Regions from separate parts of the Alicyclobacillus sp. SO9 genome, predicted to be linked through region 2. Evidence: a T-box and tRNA genes for the amino acid it is inferred to sense, from the RefSeq annotation. Region 2 holds a T-box; the other holds one or more tRNA genes.

Region 1 (3,372 bases), 2.0 Mb from region 2:
TTTAGTTTTCAAGGAACCCTTTGCTTCAAATCCCGATGAACCATTCTGCTGTCAATCCACTGGGTTTGGCGGCACATCTTTCTCCGCTCATCCGCTTGTCAATCTCGGCTGAATCATCTCGCCTGAAGTCGTTCATGATGTCTTAAAATGCTGTTATGGCGCGGGTTTTAAAGGCTTTGTTGTCCGGCCCGCTCTCGCGGCGGCATCGACTAATATACCATCTTTCAAGCAAAAAGCCAATGGAAACTTTTTCTTTGCAAATCTGACTGTGATGTGATTCAACAGAACTAATTCGTTAAGATTCATCAATTTGTAAGTACGATATGACGTCTCACCCTCACAATTTAGATGAAGGCAATTCCATCTTAACGAATCTCATCATCAGGTTTACAATGGTGGGCCTAAGAGGACTTGAACCTCTGACCTCACGATTATCAGTCGTGCGCTCTAGCCAGCTGAGCTATAGGCCCTTAGTGGCGGAGCTGACGGGATTCGAACCCGCGGTCTCCTGCGTGACAGGCAGGCATGTTAGGCCTCTACACCACAGCTCCACATTATAACGGATACAGCCATCGACCCGATTTCAGCGATCGTCGTTCTCAGGTGAATACACCAGGTAGACTTATATCCATTGGAAGTATTTCTTCTTGCGCCTCGCCCTCACAAGGAAGACTTGGTGGGTCATGAAGGACTCGAACCTTCAACCTGCCGATTAAGAGTCGGATGCTCTGCCAAGTTGAGCTAATGACCCAAGTTATGGTGACCCTACGGGGATTCGAACCCCGATTACCGCCGTGAGAGGGCGGCGTCCTAACCGTTAGACGATAGGGCCAATTTGGCTGCCGAACTAGGGCTCGAACCTAGACTAACTGATTCAGAGTCAGTCGTGCTACCATTACACCATTCGGCATTACTACGGTCTCATAAAAAGACCGGGATGGCTGGGAGGGAAGGGTTCGAACCTTCGCATGACGGAGTCAAAGTCCGTTGCCTTACCACTTGGCTACCCCCCATTGTGGGGTGAATGGTGGGAATCGAACCCACGCATGCCGGAACCACAATCCGGTGCGTTAACCACTTCGCCACATTCACCATTGAATAGTTCTATATGTGGACCAGCGCCGCGGCTGTGAGCCGTCGAGGAGCTTGTCTGCTGCATAGCATGATTTGTGCAGTGGTGGAGGGAGAAGGATTCGAACCTTCGAAGCTTCCGCAACGGATTTACAGTCCGCCCCATTTGGCCACTTTGGTATCCCTCCGCTTTTGGAGCCACCTGTCGGATTCGAACCGACGACCTGCTCATTACGAGTGAGCCGCTCTACCCCTGAGCCAAGGTGGCACGTCAGGTCTGGTAGCGGTGAGTGGATTCGAACCACCGACGCCACGGGTATGAACCGTGTGCTCTAACCAACTGAGCTACACCGCCATATGGTGCGGCTAATAGGACTTGAACCTATGGCCCCCACCGTGTCAAGGTGGTGCTCTCCCTCTGAGCTATAGCCGCAAGTATGTGGTCGGAATGCCGGGATTCGAACCCGGGACCTCTACCTCCCCAAGGTAGCGCGCTACCAGGCTGCGCCACATCCCGATATGCTTACAATGTGCTAGTCTTACTCAAACGGAAGACGGGATTCCGACGCTGAAACCGTAGGTTTGAGCCAGTCCCTGAGGGTGTCCTTCCCGAAGGGGGAACCCTTGGGTGAGAATCCGGTCTGTCCGTGACCTTATAGGTACTTCTGGAGCGGAAGACGGGATTCGAACCCGCGACCCTCGCCTTGGCAAGGCGATGCTCTACCCCTGAGCCACTTCCGCGAATTGTGCGCACTGTCTGGCACGATACCAACACAATCATTTCAGTGCGTGGTGGCTCGGGACGGAATCGAACCGCCGACACGAGGATTTTCAGTCCTCTGCTCTACCGACTGAGCTACCGAGCCATGTGGTTGCGAGAGCAGGACTTGAACCTGCGACCTTCGGGTTATGAGCCCGACGAGCTGCCAACTGCTCCATCCCGCGTCAATAACTTGCCTTCAACATGATATTCCGGTCTTAACTTACGCGTGCCCTTTTATCCTCATGTGCATCTGCAACTATGTATGCCCTTCATGCACTGTATTTCAGGCTTTCACAAGCGCCAAGCATATTTGACGGCGCAAATCGCGTATTCAGATTTGGTGGGCGGTAACGGGCTCGAACCGCTGACCCCCTGCTTGTAAGGCAGGTGCTCTCCCAACTGAGCTAACCGCCCCAAACGTTTACTTCGACGCCTTGGAACAATGGTGACCCCAAGGGGACTCGAACCCCTGTTACCGCCGTGAAAGGGCGGTGTCTTAACCGCTTGACCATGGGGCCGTCTGTGGAGCTTCCAATCGGATTCGAACCGATGACCTCATCCTTACCATGGATGCGCTCTGCCGACTGAGCTATGGAAGCATGGCTCCCCGAGTAGGATTCGAACCTACGACCCTCCGGTTAACAGCCGGATGCTCTACCGCTGAGCTATCGAGGATCACTTGGTGGAGGTAGTCGGATTCGAACCGACGGCCCCCTGCGTGCAAGGCAGGTGCTCTCCCACTGAGCTATACCCCCGTATTCCTAGCAAAATACTGATTTCACCACGCAACATGTTTCCGGACAGTGTGTCCGTGACCTTCAATGTGTCCGTGACCTTCAATATGTCCGTGACCTTCAATATGTCCGTGACCTTCAATATGTCCGTGACCTTCAATGTGTCCGTGACCTTCAAGCAGTCACGCTGTCGCTTGGTTATTTAGAAGCAACTACAGCAGCTTTACAGTTGCAATGGTGAGCCATGCTGGATTCGAACCAGCGACACCCTGATTAAAAGTCAGGTGCTCTGCCAACTGAGCTAATGGCTCATAAGCATTCTCCTAAGCACCACGGCACACGGTAATTAGGATTATGGCGTGCCCGGAGAGATTCGAACTCCCGACACCTTGATTCGAAGTCAAGTGCTCTATCCGGCTGAGCTACGGGCACATCGCTTAACAACAATTTAAAAGCGCGAGAAGTAATGTAACACAGAATCACATTATTAATCAAGCCCTTTTCTAAAACTCATTACAAATCACCCAAAATCACCTTAAACCGCTCATCATCTCTAATGATTTCAGAATATCCGAAATTGCTGGGGAAGCAGCCTGCACATCCGTAATTTTGGGACGTACTCTGCTAATTTTCTTCAGTAATGCGACGTTCAAAGGTCTCCAGAGCATCATATCCCTGAGCCTTTAGGCGCCAGTTCTTACATGCCACTTCAATCAAGGCAGCAATATTCCTGCCAGGTCTAACCGGTATATCAATCTGCGGTACCGCAACATCGAGTAAATGGGTCGTCTGTTCTTCTATGCC
Region 2 (3,372 bases):
AGCTCAGCTTTGGAACATGGGCGATTGGCGGCGCCTGGGGCTCAGTCAATGACAAGGAGTCGTTAAGGGCATTAGCGGCCGCTATGGATGAAGGCGTCAACTTTTTCGATACAGCGGATGTCTATGGTGACGGGCACGCTGAGGAACTGCTTGCACAGGCGACACGAGGACGGGATGACATCTATATTGCCAGCAAGTTCTGCCGTGGCGCAGATATTGAGAGCGAAGATACATACTCGAAAGACGCAGTGCGGAAATTCTGCGATGGAAGTCTGCAGCGATTGCAGCGCGAGCAAATTGATTTGTACCAGATTCACTGCCCTCCGAAGTGGGTGATTGAGAGAGGCGAAGTATTTGAAGTTTTGGACGCTCTTCAGCAGGAAGGAAAAATCCGGGCTTACGGCGTCAGTGTTGAGACAGTTGATGAAGGTCTGGCAGCGTTGCGTTACCCGGGAGTACAGGCGTTACAGGTGATATTCAACATCTTCCGGCAAAAGCCCATGCAAGAACTGTTTCCCAAAGCTGCAGCGCGCAGAGTAGGTATCTTGGCACGGGTTCCTCTTGCCAGCGGTCTTCTGACCGGAAAATTTACTGCGAAACACCAATTTGAAGAAGATGACCACCGCAACTTTAACCGGGATGGACAAGCGTTTAATGTCGGCGAAACGTTTGCGGGCCTTCCCTTTGAAACGGGAGTGCAACTGGCACAGGAACTGGATTGGATCTCCTCAAATCGCGACACAATGACGCGTGCCGCACTGCGTTGGATTCTTGACGTGCCGGAAGTCACTTGTGCAATTCCGGGGTTTAAGAATTTACAGCAAGTAGAGGATAATTTGGGCGCAACCAAGGTTGTTTCCTTCTCTGAATCGGAGAAGGCAAAGCTTAACGATTTTTACAACGAGAAGGTCAAAGACGAGATTCGCGGCCCATACTAGGGTCGGTTTGGCCGCAAAATCAGGAGCCAGTCAGTGGCACTGCCTGCCGCTGCTTGCAGATGGACGCTGCATTCTGTATACTTTCGCATAGAATGCGACGGAGCAACGGAACAACGGAGCAGGTTGCAACGGATTACGTTGTAACGGAGCAGGTTTGTAACGGAATCGGTGTAAAGTGAATGGCGAAGAAAGGGAGAGTACCAAAGCAGCGTCCATGACAGAGAGGTCAGCCTTGACTGAAAGCTGACTATGGAGCGAGTTTGGGAAGTTCACCCTGGAGCTGTCGTACTGAAAGCAATGTAGGAGAACAACGGAAGTGTTCTCACTATGGTCTTACGCGAGTAGGTTCGACCGGATGCCAAGCCGTTATCTTGGAGCTGAGTGGGTTCAGACCGCACTAAAATTCAAAGTCGCGTCTGAACCAATGAGGGTGGTACCGCGAGCAATTCGTCCCTTTTGACGAATTGCTTTTTATTTTGGATGGCTGAGATTCAATGGCTTCTCGCTCATCACCTGACAGAACAGAAGGAGGATCAATTGTGGACGTAGCGGCGTTACAAGGTGAGTTACACTCACTTCAAGATGGAGCCCTTCAGGCATTACATGAAATTCGAGAGCAAGCCGTAAGGGGCAAAATGGATTTAAGGACTCTGGATGACTGGCGCGTACAGTATTTAGGGAAAAAGGGTCAGTTGAGTCAAATTTCAAAACAGATGGGCAAATTAGCAAAGGAAGATCGGCCCGTACTCGGCCAAAGCGTCAATCAAGTCAAGTCAGAATTGGAAACAGCTCTTGAGCAAGTACAAAATGAGTTGGAGCAAGTCGCCTTGCAAAGGCGGCTCGACGCGGAGCGCGTTGATATCAGCCTGCCCGGGAAGAAACCGTTTCACGGGAGCCTCCATCCCCTTACGCGGATTGTCCAAGAGATTGAAGATGTGTTTTTGGGAATGGGTTTTACCATTGCCGAAGGACCTGAAATAGAGACAGACACGTACAATTTTGAAATGCTGAATGTTCCCAAGGACCACCCTGCGCGGGACATGCAAGATACGTTTTACTTGACAGAGGAACTGCTGCTTCGGACCCAGACTTCACCAATGCAAGTACGGACCATGGAAAGCATGCAGCCGAATGCTCCCATCAAAGTGATTGTGCCAGGGCGTGTGTACCGTCGTGACGAAGACGACGCGACACATTCTCATGTATTCAACCAAATTGAGGGACTGGTCGTGGATAAGAACATCCGCATGAGCGATTTGAAAGGTACACTTGAACAATTTGCGAGAGCAGTGTTTGGGAAAGACCAACAGGTGCGACTGCGTCCGAGCTATTTTCCTTTCACGGAGCCCAGTGCAGAGGTAGATGTCCGGTGCACCAACTGCGGAGGCAGCGGCTGTCGTGTCTGTAAACATACCGGCTGGCTGGAAATCCTGGGGGCGGGAATGGTGCATCCGAACGTCCTGGACGGCGCCGGTTATGACAGCAAGATTTTCAGCGGCTTTGCGTTTGGAATGGGACCAGAACGAATTGCAATGCTGAAGTACGGCATTGAAGACATTCGCCAGTTGTACCAGAACGATTTGCGGTTACTGCGGCAATTTTCGAGAATATGAGAATACACCAGGCTGTGAGGAGGATATAGAATGCGTCTGTCTTACCAGTGGCTGGAAGAGGTCGTAGACCTGGAAGGGGTCTCCCCTGAAGAACTAGCCGAAAAACTGACGAATGCAGGTATAGCGGTGGACGCCGTAGAGCCGCGCGTTAGCGAAATAAAGGGATTGGTTGTGGGCCTCGTCGTTGACTGCGCCCCTCATCCGGACGCGGACCGGTTGAATGTGTGCCGCGTTGATGTCGGCCAAGAAGAACTGCTGACCATCGTGTGCGGTGCACCGAATGTGGCAGCGGGGCAAAGAGTCCCGACGGCTCTTGTGGGTGCGAAACTCCCGGGGGGCAAAATCAAGAAGGCGAAGCTGCGCGGTATTGCATCTGAGGGGATGCTTTGTTCGGCCGAGGAAATTGGACTTGAGATAAAATGGCTGCCAAAGGAACAGACCACCGGGCTCTACATTTTACCCGAGGATGCTGAAATCGGAGCAGATGCTGTGAAACTGCTGTGCCTCGATGACACGATTCTCGAACTGGATTTGACTCCAAATCGTGCTGACTGTATGTCTTTGCGCGGACTCGCTTATGAAGTCTCAGCCATTCTTGAACGTCGTGTCATGTTTAAGGAAGATGTGGAGGTCGAGCAGAAACCAGGTCCTGCTCCTGTGACAGTAGAACTGACTACAGCTCTTTGCAGTCGCTACGACGCGTTGGCGATGCACCTGGAGGATACGTCTAAGTCTTCTCCGCTGTGGATGCAAATGCGCCTCTTGGCAATGGGTGTTCGGCCTATCAGCACCGTTGTTGACGTCACCAACTACGTCATGTT

The links. The T-box of region 2 lies ahead of pheS (phenylalanine--tRNA ligase subunit alpha). A T-box ahead of a tRNA ligase gene usually reads a tRNA of that ligase, here a tRNA-Phe.
Region 1: it has a tRNA-Phe gene. The T-box ahead of pheS (phenylalanine--tRNA ligase subunit alpha) is inferred to sense a tRNA for this amino acid. The anticodon was not compared.

The regions. Positions count from the first base shown of each region.
Region 1 is NZ_CP066339.1:1,460,625-1,463,996, reverse strand. Features, by position in the region: tRNA gene GI364_RS06555 (tRNA-Ile) at 394-470, opposite strand; tRNA gene GI364_RS06550 (tRNA-Asp) at 475-551, opposite strand; tRNA gene GI364_RS06545 (tRNA-Lys) at 675-751, opposite strand; tRNA gene GI364_RS06540 (tRNA-Glu) at 758-832, opposite strand; tRNA gene GI364_RS06535 (tRNA-Gln) at 837-910, opposite strand; tRNA gene GI364_RS06530 (tRNA-Gln) at 939-1,013, opposite strand; tRNA gene GI364_RS06525 (tRNA-His) at 1,017-1,092, opposite strand; tRNA gene GI364_RS06520 (tRNA-Tyr) at 1,176-1,259, opposite strand; tRNA gene GI364_RS06515 (tRNA-Thr) at 1,265-1,339, opposite strand; tRNA gene GI364_RS06510 (tRNA-Met) at 1,350-1,426, opposite strand; tRNA gene GI364_RS06505 (tRNA-Val) at 1,430-1,504, opposite strand; tRNA gene GI364_RS06500 (tRNA-Pro) at 1,512-1,588, opposite strand; tRNA gene GI364_RS06495 (tRNA-Gly) at 1,738-1,812, opposite strand; tRNA gene GI364_RS06490 (tRNA-Phe) at 1,862-1,937, opposite strand; tRNA gene GI364_RS06485 (tRNA-Met) at 1,941-2,016, opposite strand; tRNA gene GI364_RS06480 (tRNA-Val) at 2,173-2,248, opposite strand; tRNA gene GI364_RS06475 (tRNA-Glu) at 2,278-2,352, opposite strand; tRNA gene GI364_RS06470 (tRNA-Thr) at 2,358-2,433, opposite strand; tRNA gene GI364_RS06465 (tRNA-Asn) at 2,435-2,509, opposite strand; tRNA gene GI364_RS06460 (tRNA-Ala) at 2,515-2,589, opposite strand; tRNA gene GI364_RS06455 (tRNA-Lys) at 2,804-2,879, opposite strand; tRNA gene GI364_RS06450 (tRNA-Arg) at 2,924-3,000, opposite strand; gene hprK (HPr(Ser) kinase/phosphatase) at 3,193-3,372, opposite strand, start outside.
Region 2 is NZ_CP066339.1:3,418,043-3,421,414, reverse strand. Features, by position in the region: gene GI364_RS16050 (aldo/keto reductase) at 1-938, shown strand, start outside; T-box leader at 1,115-1,396, shown strand; gene pheS (phenylalanine--tRNA ligase subunit alpha) at 1,574-2,551, shown strand; gene pheT (phenylalanine--tRNA ligase subunit beta) at 2,582-3,372, shown strand, end outside.